DNA from 3 places in the Ruegeria sp. AD2(2025) genome. Region 3 is predicted to be linked to each of the others. Evidence: riboswitches for the same ligand, from Rfam matches in the RefSeq annotation. Region 3 holds a riboswitch; each other region holds the start of a gene.
What was found. A riboswitch is a leader RNA that binds a small molecule or an ion and turns the genes downstream of it on or off. The one in region 3 is predicted to bind cobalamin.

Region 1 (5,089 bases), on a different contig from region 3:
TCTTGGCCCCCATCACCGGCCCCGCATAAAGGCCCGCTGCCAGCGCCATCTGCGCCAGTGCCGCCTGCGCCGCAACTTCTCCGCCCGTGTCGCAGAGATGCGCCAGCCGCCGCAGGGTCGAGACGGGCAGGGTGGAATACTCATCCAGCCGCGTATCCTCGCGCCCATCGGCGGGCAGGACGGCCAGAGCAATCCCTTTGGCCTGCGCCAGTGCCAGAACCTGCTGCAACCCATAGGACCAATAGGGCACCCCGCCGATCAGACGGATCAGGATGCCCTTGGCACCCTCCAGCGTCTGTTCGACATAGGTGTCAACGGACAAAGGATGTTTCAGCGCCGTCAGATTGGCCAGCCGGAGCGTCGGCATCCGCCCTTCTGAGCCACCGCCGCGATGCCAGCCAGCCGCGAAAGCGCCGAGGTCGCTGTCAGAGAATGACAGCACCACCAGATCCGCCGGGCTCTGGCCCAGATCGGTCGGGGTCTCGGTTTCCTCGAGCCCGTGGCTTTCGCGGAAGACGACGTGCATGGCTTACTCGGCGGCCTCGGCCACACCCACGAGGATGTCGCGGATTTCGGCCTCTTTGATGTCATCATGCTCGGCAATGACCACAAGGCGCGAGCGGCGGTCTTCGCCGGGCTCCCATGGGCGGTCGTACTGATGGCGCACACGCGCACCAACGGCCTGCACCAGCAGGCGCATCGGTTTGCCCTGAACGGCGGCATAGCCTTTGACGCGCAGGATGTTCAGCTCCTTGGCCAGACGTTCGATCTTGGCAACCAGATCCAGCGGGTCAGACTGTTCCGGCAACTCGACGATGATGCTTTCGAAATCGTCATGCTCATGATCGTGGTGGCCGTCGTGATGCGAGGGACGTGCGTCCATGTCATCCTCGGCGGCGGCTTCAAGACCCAGCACGACGCGGACGTCAACGGCTCCCTCGGCGACCTCAACTACGGGCAGGGGACGCGGGGCTTCGGCGGCGATGATCTCTCGCGCTTTGGCGACACCTTCGGGACCGGCCAGATCGGGCTTGGTCAGCAGGATGATATCGGCGCAGGAAATCTGATCCTCGAACACTTCGGACAGGGGCGTTTCGTGGTCAATCGAGTCATCGGCCATGCGCTGGGCGTCCACCGCCTCGACATTGGGCGCGAAGCGACCTGCGGCCACGGCTTCGGCATCGGCCAGAGCGATCACGCCATCAACCGTGATTTTTGAGCGGATGTCCGGCCAGTCGAACGCTTTCAGCAGCGGTTTGGGCAGGGCGAGGCCGGAAGTTTCGATTAGAATATGATCGGGGCGCGGCTCCAGCGCCATCAGGGCCTCAATCGTGGGGATGAAATCGTCGGCCACGGTGCAGCAGATGCAACCGTTCGCCAGTTCCATGATGTTTTCCGCCGGGCAATCCGGGATGGCGCAGGATTTCAGGATATCGCCATCAACACCAACATCGCCGAATTCGTTGACGACAACGGCCAAACGCTTGCCCTGCGGGTTCTGCATCAGGTGGCGCACCAGCGTGGTCTTGCCTGAACCCAGAAAGCCGGTGATCACGGTGACGGGGAGTTTTTCGAGATTGCTCATTTCAGGGCTCCAATCGGGGGAATGCGGGCCGCACAGTTTTTGCGGAAATGTTCAGGGCGCTCGCGCCATTTGACCAGACCGTCCTCGGTCGCGAGGTACTTGGTGGCGCCGTCAACGATCACGTCGACATGGTCGACCTCGTTCAGATGCTCGTAAACAAAGGTCCAGCGATCCGGCCCGCCGCGCAGCACGATGGAACAGCCCTCGTCACAGTTCGAAAGGCATTCTACGGCTTTCAGGGTTATCCCTTCGGGTAGCTCCGCCTGTTCCAAAGCCTTGTGCAACAGGGTGCCGGGGCGTTGCGCATCATCTTCTACGGGCAGCCCGCGACGACAAGTGGTGCAAACCAGCAATTCGACCGGAGCGGTCTCGGTCATGTCTCTCATCCCCCCAAATCCTCATCGTGGGGGACGGGGTTTCATGCGGGTCCCTTGACCCGACACCGGAACACCCCGTCCGGTTTCATCTTCGGGTGTTGGCAGGTCTCCCGGCTTGCGGATGTCAGAGGAGGCCTCTGTCGGATGTCCCGCCTTCCCGGCATTCGCCAGTGGCTTGGGCACCCTCTCCGGTCACGGTCGCGGGGGCGGCTGCGTTTGACGGATGATCCGCTGACGCATTCCCTTTTCATCTGCTGTCGCAGACACCAACGAAAGGGACATGCGGCAGGGTTACCCCGCTTGTCAAGCGCAACACGCTGATCCGTGATCACGCGGGTAAAAAGCGACCTGTCCGGGTCGCTGGGCGGCATGATCCGGTTGGGCCGACATGCTGGCATGGTTCGCAAGACGCGAACAGGAGGATGCGGCGGATGAAAGTAGGGTTTATCGGGTTGGGAAATGTGGGGGGCAAGCTCTCGGGATCGCTGCTGCGCAACGGAATCGATCTGACGGTGCATGATCTGAACCCGGATCTGGTGGGCGCGTTTGTCACGAAAGGGGCCAAGGCCGCTGAAAGCCCGGCCCAGCTAATGCGCGATTGCGATGCGGTGATCACCTGCCTGCCATCCCCCGCCGCCTCGGATGCCGTGATGCAGGAAATGCTGCCCGAGGTCGCCCCCGGCAAAATCTGGATGGAGATGTCGACCACCGACGAAGCCGAGGTCAAACGCCTTGGCGCGATGGTGATCGAGCGGGGCGGGGCTGCGGTGGACTGCCCGGTTTCGGGCGGATGCCACCGGGCCGCGACGGGCAATATCTCGATCTTCGCGGGCTGTGACCGCGCCACGTTCGAGCGTATCCTGCCCTTCCTGACCACCATGGGGCGGCGCATTCTGCATACGGGTGATCTGGGATCGGCATCGGTTCTGAAAGTGCTGACCAACTATCTCGCCACCGCCAACCTGATCACCTGCGCCGAGGCCTTGGTGACTGCAAAGGCCGCTGGGATGGATCTTGGCACCACTTATGAGGCGATCAAGATTTCGTCGGGCACCTCCTTTGTGCATGAGACCGAAAGTCAGGTCATCCTGAATGGCTCGCGCGATATTTCGTTCACAATGGATCTGGTAAAAAAGGATATTGGCCTGTTTCAGGAGGTCGCCGACCGCGCCGGAGTGCCGCTTGAGATCAACCCGCTGATGATCAAGATTTTCGAAGACGGGATCGCGCGCTATGGCGAGCGCGAGCTGTCTCCGAACATTATCAAACGGCTCGAGGACGCGACCGGGCTTGAAATTCGTGCCCCGGGCTTTCCACCCGAAATGCTGGACGATGAACCCGAAGAACCCGGCTATGAGGTCGTCCCGCAAAACCGCAGCACAGCATAGGCCGGGTGTTGTCTGGACCACCAAGGTCCCGGATCACGTTGAAATGTTTGGAAAAATGGTAGCCCGTAGGGGAATCGAACCCCTCTTTCCAGGTTGAAAACCTGGCGTCCTAACCGATAGACGAACGGGCCATTTTGGCCATACAAACGCAAATGGTAGCCCGTAGGGGAATCGAACCCCTCTTTCCAGGTTGAAAACCTGGCGTCCTAACCGATAGACGAACGGGCCACGCTGGCTTGTGGAGGGCCTTTTACGGTCTACCTTCCCCCCCCGCAAGACGAAAAACGCAGGGCTGCGAAACTTTTTTGGTCGTCTTCCAAGGGCTTTTGAACAGGCGTCAGACGGCTTCTGCGGCGTCCTCCAACCGCAGTTGCACGCTCTGCCGACCGCCCCATGAATTCACTTCAAGCCGACCCGCAAAATGAAACCGCGCCCCGCCATGGTTGGACAGTCGATTCCCCAGCGGGCCATCGAAGGCCCCGAAGGCGATGGCGTCCAAGCCGCCGGACATGCCATCCGACAGCGAGAGCTTCAGATGGGTCTCGCCCACGCGCTTGGCAAAGCGCACCTGCAGATCGGGCAGGGCATAGCGCGGGGCAGGGGCTCCGGCCCCGAAGGGACCCGCCTTTTCGATCTGTTCGATCAGATCAACCGTCGCGGCCCCCGGCATCAGCGCGCCGTCCAGTTTCAGATCGGCCGGGCCGCTTTGCCCCGCGCCCTGTTTGGCCAGCAGTTCCGACAGCCGCGCCATCGCGGGTTCCAACTGATCACGCATCACGGTCAGCCCCGCCGCCATCTTGTGACCACCGCCTTTGACCAGCAGCCCCTCAGCCGCCAGCCGCTGGATCGAGGCACCCAGATCAACGCCCGAGACCGAACGGCCCGAACCCTTGCCCTCATCCCCGTCAAACCCGATCACGATAGCGGGGCGGTTCGCGGTCTCTTTCAGGCGCGAGGCAACGATGCCCACGACGCCCGGATGCCAGCCGTCGCCCGCCGCCCAGACCAGCGGCGCATCCAGCCCTCGCTCTTCGGCCTGCGCTAGCGCGGCTGCGCGCACCGTGTTCTCGATCTCTCGCCGCTCCGCGTTCAGCGCATCCAGCCGCTCGGATAAGGCTTCGGCCTCGGTCGTCGAGTCGGTGCTCAGCAGCCGCGCGCCCAGATCGGCCTGCCCAATGCGCCCGCCTGCATTCACGCGCGGCCCCAGCAGGAACCCCAGATGATAGCTGTTGGGTGCGGTATCCATACGCGCCACGTCCGACAGCGCAACCAGCCCCGGCCTTTGTCTCTGGGCCATGACCTTCAAACCCTGACGAACCAGCGCCCTGTTGGCCTCGATCAGAGGCGCAACATCAGCCACCGTGGCCAGAGCCACCAGATCAAGCATCGCCATCAGGTCCGGCCCCTTGGCCCCGGCCTCGCGCAGCTGCCGCCCGGCCTCGACGAGCATCAGAAACACCACCGCAGCGGCACACAGATAGCCCAGATCGCCGCTTTCATCCTGCCGGTTCGGGTTCACCACCGCCACGCAATCCGGCAGGGTTTCCCCGCCCAGATGGTGGTCAAGCACGATTACGTCCGAGCCTTTGGCCGCAGCGATGGGTTCGTGGCTCAGCGTTCCGCAATCCACGCAGATGATCAGATCATGGTTCGCCGCCAGCTCCTGCATGGCGGGCACGTTGGGCCCATAGCCCTCGTCAATCCGATCCGGCACATAGAGCGTTGCAGCAATCCCCATC
Region 2 (5,089 bases), on a different contig from region 3:
TGCGCGCGGTCCGTGTGACGGGAGCGCAGCTGCGCGATTGGCTGGAGATGTCTGCAGGGGTATTCAACCAGCTTTACGCAAAAGGACCCGTGGACCTGATCGATTCTGATCGGGCCGGGTTTAACTTTGACGTCCTGCACGGTGCAACATACCAGATTGATCCGACGCAACCGGCCCGCTTCGACAGCTCGGGCCAGCTGACCGACCCGGCCCATCGACGCATCCGGGCGCTTGCGGTGAACGGCGAACCGGTCGCTGCCGATCAGAGTTTTGTCATCGCGACCAATAACTATCGCGCCAGCGGCGGCGGGCATTTTCCCTTTGCTGATCAGCTACAGATGATCACACTGCCCGCGCTGCGTATTCATGATCTTTTGTGCGACTACCTATCTGGAAAATGCCCCAAAGATCTTTTGGAACAGGCACCGCGTCCGTTCACGTTGACCGCGCCAACCGGGACCGAAGCAATTCTGCGGACGGGCCCCGGCGCGCGCGCCTATATGGATGAGCTCGCCGAATACGCTCCACGCCTCCTACCCCTGGATGACGACGGGTTTCTGCCCGTTCATCTGACCCTGTGACGGGTTGCCAAGGCCACGCAGCGCGCCTATATGGGGGGCGAGAGGTTGGCGCGGGCGAGCGCCTCGCCAACCTGGTCAGGTCCGGAAGGAAGCAGCCACAACGAGTCCCGCTTGGGTCGATGTCCAGCCTCTCACCTGAACCAACCCATAGCCGCAGGAGGGCTTTATGATTGTAGCAAAAACCCTTCGGGCAGCCCGGTTCTGATCCTCAGCGATCTTCTGACTGCCTGAACACATGACCAGCGGATGCGCGATTGCCATCCGACGGACACGCTGTTTCTGATCACAGGCAGAGCAATGTATCTTTCCCTCTCGGACCTCGGATGGTCCTCTCATTTCGCCGCGCAACACGCGGCCAACCCTTCATGCCAACCTTTTCGCATCACCGCCGTGCACCGGGACCGGCTGATCGGTCTCAGCCCGGATGGCGAATCCCCGCTGCTGACCCCGGACCGCCCGACGGGCGATTATACGGTCGGCGACTGGGTTCTGGCGGACGCAGACAACCGCGTCCGGCACCTGCTGGACCGGCGCAGCCTGCTGCAACGCCGGGCGGCTGGCACCGGAGCTTCGGCACAACTGATCGCTGCCAACGTCGACGTGCTGTTCATCATCAGTTCGTGCAACGCCGATTTCAGCCTGCCCCGGCTGGAGCGTTATCTGGCGCTGGCCCATCAGGCCGGAAGCTATCCGGTGATCGTGCTGACAAAGGCCGACATATCGGATGCGCCCGAGACCTATGTGCAGCAGGTACAGGCCATCGACCCGTTTCTGACGGTACTTGCGATCAATGCGCTGGACCCGACTGAGATCGAACAGGTTCTGTCATGGTGTCCAAAGGGCCAGACCGGCGCACTAGTGGGCTCATCCGGTGTTGGCAAGACGACGCTGGCCAATGCCATGACCGGGCAGGATCAAGCCACGGCAGGCATCCGCGAGGACGATGCGAGGGGGCGGCACACCACCACCGCTCGCGCGCTGCACCGCATGCGCAACGGTGGATGGCTGATCGACACGCCCGGCATGCGCGCCTTGCGGTTACTGGACGCGCAGGAAGGTGTGGACGAGGTGTTCTCGGACCTCATGGAGCTTGGCAAGAACTGCCGGTTCTCGGATTGCCAGCACGAGGCGGAGCCCGGCTGTGCCGTGCAGGCCGCGATCCAAGACAGTGCGCTTGATCCCTCACGGCTGGAGCGGTGGCGCAAGCTGCGGCGGGAGGATCAGCGCAACTCGGAAACTATCGCGCAGTCTCGTGCCCGCGACAAAGCGTTCGGCAAGATGGTGCGCGGAGTCATGCAAGAGAAGAAATCGCGCAAGCGACTGTGACCGGCAGGCCTCGTCTGATCAGGCGATCAGGCGGGGCCAGACGGCAGCGTTACGCCGGGCGAAAACACCGATATGGCCGACCTTGGACAATCCGAACTCTTGCGGTGACAGCAGATGACGGCGCGCGGCGGGACCGTAGAGATCGGCGAGCCGCCAGACCGCCTCGGGCGGCACCATCTGGTCGTCTTCGAAGGCAAACAGATCAACAGGCCCGCCTATGCTGGACCATCGCGCGGCGGGCAGGGTCTGTCCGATCTCGGGCAGATAGCTGTCGGGCGCGGTGCACCATTTGCGCCATTGCCAATAAACCCCGGCGGGCAGATTTTCACCAAAGCCCAGCGCCTTACCCGGCAGATAGCCCAGCGCACGCGCCGCTAGCGGCGCGTGACCGTACCAAAACAATGCAGCCAGGGCACGATAGGGCCACGGGTGATCCGATAGCGTCACGAGCCCGGAACAGACACAGATCATCCGGTCAATACGGTCAATATCGGGTTGCACCGGCCCCAGCATCGCCCCCAACGAGTGGCCAATGCTCCAGAGTTTTGCTTGCGGAAACCGCCGCCGCATCTCAGTGCGCGCGGCCGGGATATCGATCAGCGCCCAATCCGCCATCGTCACCGTCGACGCCTTCTGCGGCCCGGTCAGGGACTGGCCAAAATCGCGATAGTCATAGGTCAGGCAAGCCATTCCATGCTCAGCCACCAACCAGCGGGCGAAATGCTGATAATAGTCACGCGGCACCCCGGTCGCATTGTTGATCACGACGACCGTTTCCGGCTCTGACGCGGGCCGGTAGAGCCGCGCCGACAGCATCGCAGGGCCGGAGGGGAACCGGAAATCTTCCGTCATCACGGTCTGCTGCGCATCTAACATTGGGTCCTCTGGCACAATCTGAACCGATCAGTTCATTTCGTCACCGCAGAGTCAAGATTGACGTAAAGGGACCACTAGCGGGCCGCGCCCGCCAATTCGCTTGACTCGATGCCCGCCCAACCGCTAGCGATGCGGTGATGGTTCCCGCGCCTTTGACCAAGGCCGGGATGAAAAGGGAACACGGTGCGGCCCTGCCCGGCGACAACCGGAACGGACCAAATCCGCGACTGCCCCCGCAACTGTAAGCGTTGAGCAATGCCGAAATGCCACTGGCCGAAAGGCTGGGAAGGTCGGCAAAGCGATGACCCGCAAGTCAGGAGACCTGCCATCGGAACAGAAACTGAAACTCGGGCGGGGTGTCCGGGCAGGTCCTGACAGCAAAGCGCCGTCCAACCTGTTTCACGCCCTCAGCCCCACGCGCGGAGGGCGCAGTATGATATGGAAGACCGGAACCCACCAGTTCTCGGCAACAATTTGCCAAAGGACGGGGAAAACCTGTCCGGCTTTGGCGCGAATCGCACGGGCACTGGCCAATTCGATGACCAAGGCTGCGCCAGCAACAACTGCAGATTTCGAGATTCAGGGCAGCAGTGAACTGACGCACTGCGCTGACGGGTGCACCGCCCGTTTTCGCGCCCGCGCGGCCGAAATCAGAGTATTCTGCGGAACCGGATCAGACCAGGCCATCGAGCAACTGGACAGCTATGCAGACCTGTTGTTCGGCTCCGAGACCGCAGCCTTGTCGACGGATATCCTGACGACACCGCCTTGCGCGATGCTCGAAGCGTTGACGCTGTCTCGGGGCGCACCGATGCAAGCCGAGTGCCGCCCGTCAGCTTGATCTTCAGCCCGCCGCCAGAATGCCGGCGGGCGCAATCGACCATTCCATCTGCGCATCGGTTTCGACGGCACAGGGCCGCAACGCGCGCAACCGCTGCAACGCCGCATCAGGATGCTCTCCGCATTCTATCATCAAACGCAATACGATCATGCCAGAGCGACCGCAGCCGCCCCTGCAGTGAACCAGAATCCGCCCACCGCCTGACAGCGCATGACGCGCTGCGGCGCTGACCTCGACCCAGCGTTCGTCGACCTCGGGCGATGGCGTGCCATAATCCTCGACCGGCAAATGAACCCAGCGGCAGGCGCGGCTTCGCACGTCGATCCCGAAATCTCTTGCGCCATCGAGTATCATCTCGACCTCGGTCGCCATTGACAGGATCAGGCCGGGTTTCCAATCGGCCACGGCATCAAGATCACTCTGATAATCGCCCCCCCGACCCGGCATGGATGTCAGCGCAAGCGTTCCTCCGCCAACCTGAAGTGCGTGGATAACCATCTCAGACATTCTACGTTCCCCCCGAAACGTTGATCGCAAGATCTTCATACTGTCTTCAAGTGTCCGATCTTAACCGCGTGGCCCGGCATTCCAAAACGAAAATCATGAAGGCGGGCGGTGGACGCGGACAGCGGGGGCCTCTACGCTGCGGCAGAACTCGAATCCGCGAAAGCAGACATGACCGACACGCCCAGCCCCGCCTATCAGGTTCTCGCCCGCAAATACCGCCCGGAAACCTTCGCCGATCTGGTCGGTCAGGACGCCATGGTGCGCACCCTGAAAAACGCGTTCGAGGCGGACCGGATCGCGCAGGCTTTCATCATGACCGGCATTCGCGGCACCGGCAAAACCACCACCGCCCGGATCATCGCCAAGGGCATGAACTGCATCGGCCCGGATGGTGAAGGCAAGCCCACGACCGAGCCTTGCGGCCAATGCGAACATTGCGTGGCCATCATGGAAGGCCGCCATGTCGACGTGATGGAAATGGACGCCGCCAGCCGCACCGGCGTGAACGATATCCGCGAGATCATCGACAGCGTCCGCTATCGCGCCGCCTCGGCCCGTTACAAGATCTACATCATCGACGAGGTCCACATGCTCTCGACCAGCGCCTTCAACGCGCTGCTCAAGACGCTTGAGGAACCGCCCGAGCATGTAAAGTTCATCTTCGCCACCACCGAGATTCGCAAGGTCCCAGTGACGGTGCTGTCACGCTGCCAGCGCTTCGACCTGCGCCGGATCGAGCCCGAGGACATGATCGGCCTGCTGCGCAAGATCGCCGACGCCGAAGGGGCCCAAATCGCCGAGGATGCGCTTGCGTTGATCACCCGCGCCGCTGAAGGCTCGGCCCGCGATGCGACCTCGCTGCTGGACCAGGCCATATCCCATGGCGCGGGCGAGACCAGCGCCGATCAGGTGCGTGCGATGCTGGGTCTGGCCGACCGGGGCCGGGTGCTGGACCTGA
Region 3 (5,089 bases):
TATCGGGCAGGGGGATCGGGGTGGTGCCGTAGATCGTCGAGACCAGCAGAAGGGCGGCCAGTACGACCGCCCCCAGCACAAGTGTCAGGCCGGTTCGGCCCATGTCAGCTCTGACCCGGATGCATGGCCCGCGCCATTTTCGAGATCGCCTCGATATTTGCCGGTCCGGGGGTCAGTTCCTCGTACCGCAGGCCGATCCAGCGCTCGTTCTTGACCGCGTCGGTCTGCGACATGACGGGGTGTTCCTGCAGGAACTTGAACGTATCCGCCGCGCCATTGCCGGTCTGATAGTCCAGCAGCACCAGGAATTCCGGATTTGCGGCCGCTACGGCCTCCCACGAGGTGCGGCCCCAGCTGGTATCCATGTCATGGGTGACATTCTCGCCGCCCGCTGCGGTAATCATCGCGTCGGGGATGGCGAATTTACCGGCTGTGAAGGGCGCATCCGCTGGACCGTCCAGCAGGAAAACGCGCGGTTTGGACAGATCGGCAGTCTTGGCCTCGATCCCGGCCAGTTGCTCTTTCCAACCAGCCACCAGCGCCTCGGCCTTGTCCTCGACATGCATCACCTTGCCCAGACGCAGGATATCGTCAAAGAGCAGGTCCATGCTCGCCTCGGGGCGGTCCTTGTCCAGATGCACGCAGCTTTCGGTCAGGATCATGGTCTTGATGCCAAAGGGTTCCAGCGTGTCGGGCGTGACGTCGCCGCCCGGCTTCATGCCGTAATACCAACCGGCAAAGAACAGGTCGGGTTCGACCGCCACAAGGTTTTCGACAGTGGGGTATTTCGGGGCAAGCTCGGGGATGTCGCCGCGCAGCGTGTCGAATTCCGGGCTGGTCTTGTACCAGCCGGTGATGCCGGTCAGACCGACGATCTTGTCCTGCAGACCCAGAGCAAAGGCCATGTCGGTCATGTTCATGTCATGCACCACCAGCCGCTCAGGCGCGGTGTCAAAGACCAGCGGTTCACCGCAATTGTCGACGGTGATCTCATGCGCGGCAGCGCCGCCCGCCAAGGCTGTGGCCAAAGCCACTGACCAGAGGTGTTTCATTCAGGAATGCTCCTTGATCGAGATGAAATTGAGGTTCTTCTGATATCCAGCGCCGGAATCATGCGCCCTTCGTGCGGCAGGCACAGGTAATCGACCCCGAACGTGTCGCGGACCCGATCCGGGGTCAGCACCTCGGCCACGGGTCCGAAACCGGTCAATCGAGCGGATTTCATCAGCGCGACATGGGTGGCGAATTCCGGGATCATGACCAGATCGTGCACGATCATGACCACGGTGATTCCCAGTTCCGCGACCAGAGACAGCATCCGCCCTTTGGCATCGGGGTCCAGATGGTTGGTCGGTTCGTCCAGAAACAGCAGCGAGGGGTCCTGCGCCAATGCCCGCGCGATATGGGCCCGCTGACGCTCGCCCCCCGACAGCACGGCCATTTTCTTATCGGCCAGGGTTGTCAGCCCGGTCAGGTCCAGAATGCGCGTCAGGTCGGCGGCATGGTCGTCGGCCGAGCGGTCGGTTCGGATCGGAATCTGACCCAGCGCAACATAATCGCGCAATGACAGCCGCCCGTCGGGATATTCCTGCTGACTGACCACGGCGATCATCCGGGCCCGCTCGGTCGCGGGCATCTGCCTGAGGCTGCGCCCCCTGACCAGCACATCCCCCAGCGTCATCTCGGCCGCGCCGGACAGCAGGTTCAGCAACGTGGTTTTGCCCGCCCCGTTGGGCCCGGCGATGGCCAATATCGCGCCTTCGTCCAGTTCAAACGAAGCATCCTGCAACAGCACATCCCCGTTTGGTGCATTATATTCGAGATCGCGCGCAATCAGAAAATCCGGGCCTTTCATGCTTGCCCCTCGCGGTGGATCGCAGGCAGGCGGGACAGCGTCTTGGTCAGCAAGGCGGGTGGCCTGTCGGTGGCCTTGGTCCACCCGTCGGCCGAGTTCCGATATTGCTGGGCAAATTGGGTCAGAGCCTCGATATCCGCTTCCGTCTGGATGTCGCCAAACAGGTATTGGGCCTTCCCCGTCGCCTGAAAGCCCACTGTCCGGGGGCGGTCGCAGCCTGCCATGCAGTCAACTGTGCGGATCGCAAACCCCTGTGGCAGCTTGTCCGTCAGATCGCCGCGCATGGCATCAACGGGCTTGCCTCCGTCACAGGTGGCGCAGATCAGAAGAAAATGGTCAGGCCGGTCTGACATCGTCCGCTCCACATATTGCCAAGCGCGGACGGAAGGTGCCGATCAGGTAAACACGCATCAGACGTGCCATCAAAGCCTCCTTCCAGGACGCCCCGCCCCGGGTTGGTTAACATTTGATGGCAGGTCTCCTGACTTGCGGGTCTGCGCTCGGCCGTCCTTCCCGGCCCGTCGGCCAGTGGGTGTTTGACGTCGCTCGCCGCTTACAGTTGCGGGGGCAGTTACGGTCTTGGCGTGTTCCGGTTATCCCGGTGCCGCACCGTATTCCCTTTTCATCCCTTGGCGTATCCGCAGGAACCATCAGCGATCTGAGTGCCCGAGAAAGAAAGGTGCGTCAATATGATCTTTATGACTTACGAGCAGTTTTTGCAGACCGGTCCCGGATGCCCCGCGCAGCCCGCGCTGTTGGTGATTTGTATTCCCCGGGGCCTGCAAAAACGACGCTGGTATTGCCTGAAATCTCAAATACACCCAATAATGAGGGTAGGATTGGTTAAAAAACAATACTTGTGTGGACTTTGTTGGATTTTAGTGCAAAAACCACACAAAGCGTGAGGAGTGCGAACGTGATCGCCCGGAATTCATTATCTCCGAGAGAGCTTCAAATAATCGAAGCGCTGCGTCAACTGGGCGGCCAGGCCCGCAATGTGGAGTTGGCGGAAACGCTTAGCGTTTCGGATGAGACGATCCGGCGCACGATCAAATCCCTGTCCAAGCTGGGAATAGTCGAGCGGAACCATGGCATGGTTCGCCTGTTGGACGCGCAGCACGAGATCGGATTTTTCCAACGCCTTGGCGAGTTCACCGAAGAAAAGATGCAGGTCGCAAAGGCGGTTGCCAGCCTTGTGCCAGACGGGGCCACGCTGTTCCTAGATGTCGGCAGCACGACCGCATTCGTCGCCGAGACCTTGCGGGACAGACGGGATCTGACGGTTGTGACCAACTCGATGAACGTGGCGCATAAGCTTTTGGCACACAACGGAAACCGCGTCTTTCTGCTGGGCGGTGAAATGCGCAAGGACGAAATGGGGACATTCGGATTTGTCGCCGAGGCGCAGCTGCGCCGTTATACCTACGACATCGCAATCCTCAGCCCGGACGCGTTGGACCCGAAATTCGGGTTTCTGTACCAGAGCCCGGGCGAGGCCGAGCTGGCATCGGTGGTCGTGGACCGCACCAGCCGGACCATGGTCGCCATGGTGCACCAGAAATTCGACACCTCGGGGCCGCATCAGGGATTTGAGCCTCAGGCTGTCGACCAACTGATCACCGATGCGCTTCCGGGGAAGAAACTGGCGGCAAAACTTGAGGGCTGGCAGATCAAAACGCTGTTGGCGGCTGAATGACATATCTCCGCACGAATGACGGGAGTCCTGCCGCCAGTTGCGCGCAGGATGAACCCCAAACAAGACCTGAGGCAATTACATAATGGCAATACTCGTTTTCTTGATGCAGCTGGCTGGCGCGACGATGTTGCTGCTGTTTGCGGTGCGCATGGTGCGCACTGGGATCGAGCGCAGCTATGGCGCCTCGTTCCAGCGGGTTCTGACCCGCAATGACAGCATGATCGGCGCAAGCATGACGGGCATGGTGCTGGCCGTTGTGCTGCAAAGTTCGGCAGCGGTTGCGCTGCTGGCTTCGGGTTTTGCCGCCGGTGGGTATCTGGCCTTTTCCGCCGGTCTGGCGATTGTGCTGGGCGGCGATCTGGGCTCGGCTCTGGTGATCCAAATTCTGTCGTTCCGGCTGGACTGGCTGGTACCGCTGCTGCTGGCGGTGGGCGGTTGGCTGTTCGTCAAGACCGAGCGTAAGAAGCCTCGCCAGATCGGGCGCATCCTGATGGGGGTCGCCTTAATCCTGATCTCGCTGCGGTTCCTGCGCGAGGCGATGGACCCGATCCGCGACAGTGCCTTTCTGCCCGCCATCGCCGACTATCTGGTGCGCGATTATGTGGCCGCCTTTCTGGTCGGGGGGGCGCTGGCCTTTGTGATGCACAGCTCGGTCGCGGCGATTCTGATGTGTGTGACGCTGGTGCAGATTGGGGCGTTGCCATTTTCGGCGGGTCTTTCGCTGGTTCTGGGGGCCAATCTGGGCAGTGCGCTGATCCCCGTCTGGCTGACCCGCGGGATGGAGCCGCGCGCAAGGCGCATCCCCTTTGCCAACCTTGCACTACGCGGACTTTGGGCTGTTATATGCCTGTTTGCTGCCAATCTGGCCCTTAGGACCGGAATGCTGAGCGCGGACTATCAGGGACAGATGCTGGTCAACGCGCATCTGGCGTTCAATGCTTCTCTGCTGATTCTGTCGATGCCGTTCTGCGGTATGCTGCATGCGCCGTTCGAACGGTTCTTCCCGGACACAAAACCCCAGACGCAGGGCGATCCGCTGACCCGCCCCGTCAGCGCGCTGGACCCCGACATGGCCGAGAGCCCTGTGCTGGCCGTTTCGGCCCTAAAGCGGGAACTGCTGCGGATGGCCGAACTGGTCCAGACCATGTTCAGCCCGCTGCTCGGACTGTACCGGTCGGGCGATGACGAACAGATTAAGGCGGTTCAGGCCATTGATCTGGACGTGAACCAGTGCCTGACTGATATCCGCGCCTTTGTTGCTGCGCTGCCCGCCGAGAAAATGGACAAGAAAAGCTCGGAAACAGCCCGCGATGTACTGGAATACGCTGTCCGACTTGAGACTGCGGGTGATGTGGTGGCCAAGCGGCTGACGGTGCTGGCGACTGAACTGCGCGAAACCGGCAGGCAGTTTTCGCCTGAAGGCTGGTCCGAGGTGCAGGATATGCACGAAAAGATTCTGGCCAACCTGAAACTGGCGACCAATGTGATCATCTCGGAAGATCTGGAAAGTGCGCGCCTTTTGAATTCGGAAAAGACCG

Region 1: another riboswitch for cobalamin. It lies ahead of ACR1XV_RS02130 (DUF1636 family protein); the one in region 3 lies ahead of ACR1XV_RS15470 (DUF1636 family protein).
Region 2: another riboswitch for cobalamin. It lies ahead of ACR1XV_RS19885 (hypothetical protein); the one in region 3 lies ahead of ACR1XV_RS15470 (DUF1636 family protein).

What each region holds. Positions count from the first base shown of each region.
Region 1 covers NZ_JBQFZS010000001.1:438,260-443,348, forward strand. The annotation lists gene cobN (cobaltochelatase subunit CobN) at 1-526, opposite strand, end outside; gene cobW (cobalamin biosynthesis protein CobW) at 530-1,585, opposite strand; gene ACR1XV_RS02130 (DUF1636 family protein) at 1,582-1,962, opposite strand; cobalamin riboswitch at 2,046-2,248, opposite strand; gene ACR1XV_RS02135 (NAD(P)-dependent oxidoreductase) at 2,283-3,350, shown strand; tRNA gene ACR1XV_RS02140 (tRNA-Glu) at 3,407-3,481, opposite strand; tRNA gene ACR1XV_RS02145 (tRNA-Glu) at 3,504-3,578, opposite strand; gene recJ (single-stranded-DNA-specific exonuclease RecJ) at 3,688-5,089, opposite strand, start outside.
Region 2 covers NZ_JBQFZS010000015.1:1,055-6,143, reverse strand. The annotation lists gene ACR1XV_RS19905 (bifunctional 2',3'-cyclic-nucleotide 2'-phosphodiesterase/3'-nucleotidase) at 1-581, shown strand, start outside; RNA gene ffs (signal recognition particle sRNA small type) at 620-718, shown strand; gene rsgA (ribosome small subunit-dependent GTPase A) at 879-1,907, shown strand; gene ACR1XV_RS19890 (alpha/beta hydrolase family protein) at 1,926-2,783, opposite strand; cobalamin riboswitch at 2,905-3,127, shown strand; gene ACR1XV_RS19885 (hypothetical protein) at 3,322-3,624, shown strand; gene ACR1XV_RS19880 (protein-tyrosine phosphatase family protein) at 3,628-4,131, opposite strand; gene ACR1XV_RS19875 (DNA polymerase III subunit gamma/tau) at 4,300-5,089, shown strand, end outside.
Region 3 covers NZ_JBQFZS010000008.1:4,973-10,061, reverse strand. The annotation lists gene ACR1XV_RS15485 (FecCD family ABC transporter permease) at 1-103, opposite strand, end outside; gene ACR1XV_RS15480 (ABC transporter substrate-binding protein) at 105-1,052, opposite strand; gene ACR1XV_RS15475 (ABC transporter ATP-binding protein) at 1,049-1,855, opposite strand; gene ACR1XV_RS15470 (DUF1636 family protein) at 1,852-2,208, opposite strand; cobalamin riboswitch at 2,310-2,522, opposite strand; gene ACR1XV_RS15465 (DeoR/GlpR family DNA-binding transcription regulator) at 2,757-3,551, shown strand; gene ACR1XV_RS15460 (Na/Pi cotransporter family protein) at 3,634-5,089, shown strand, end outside.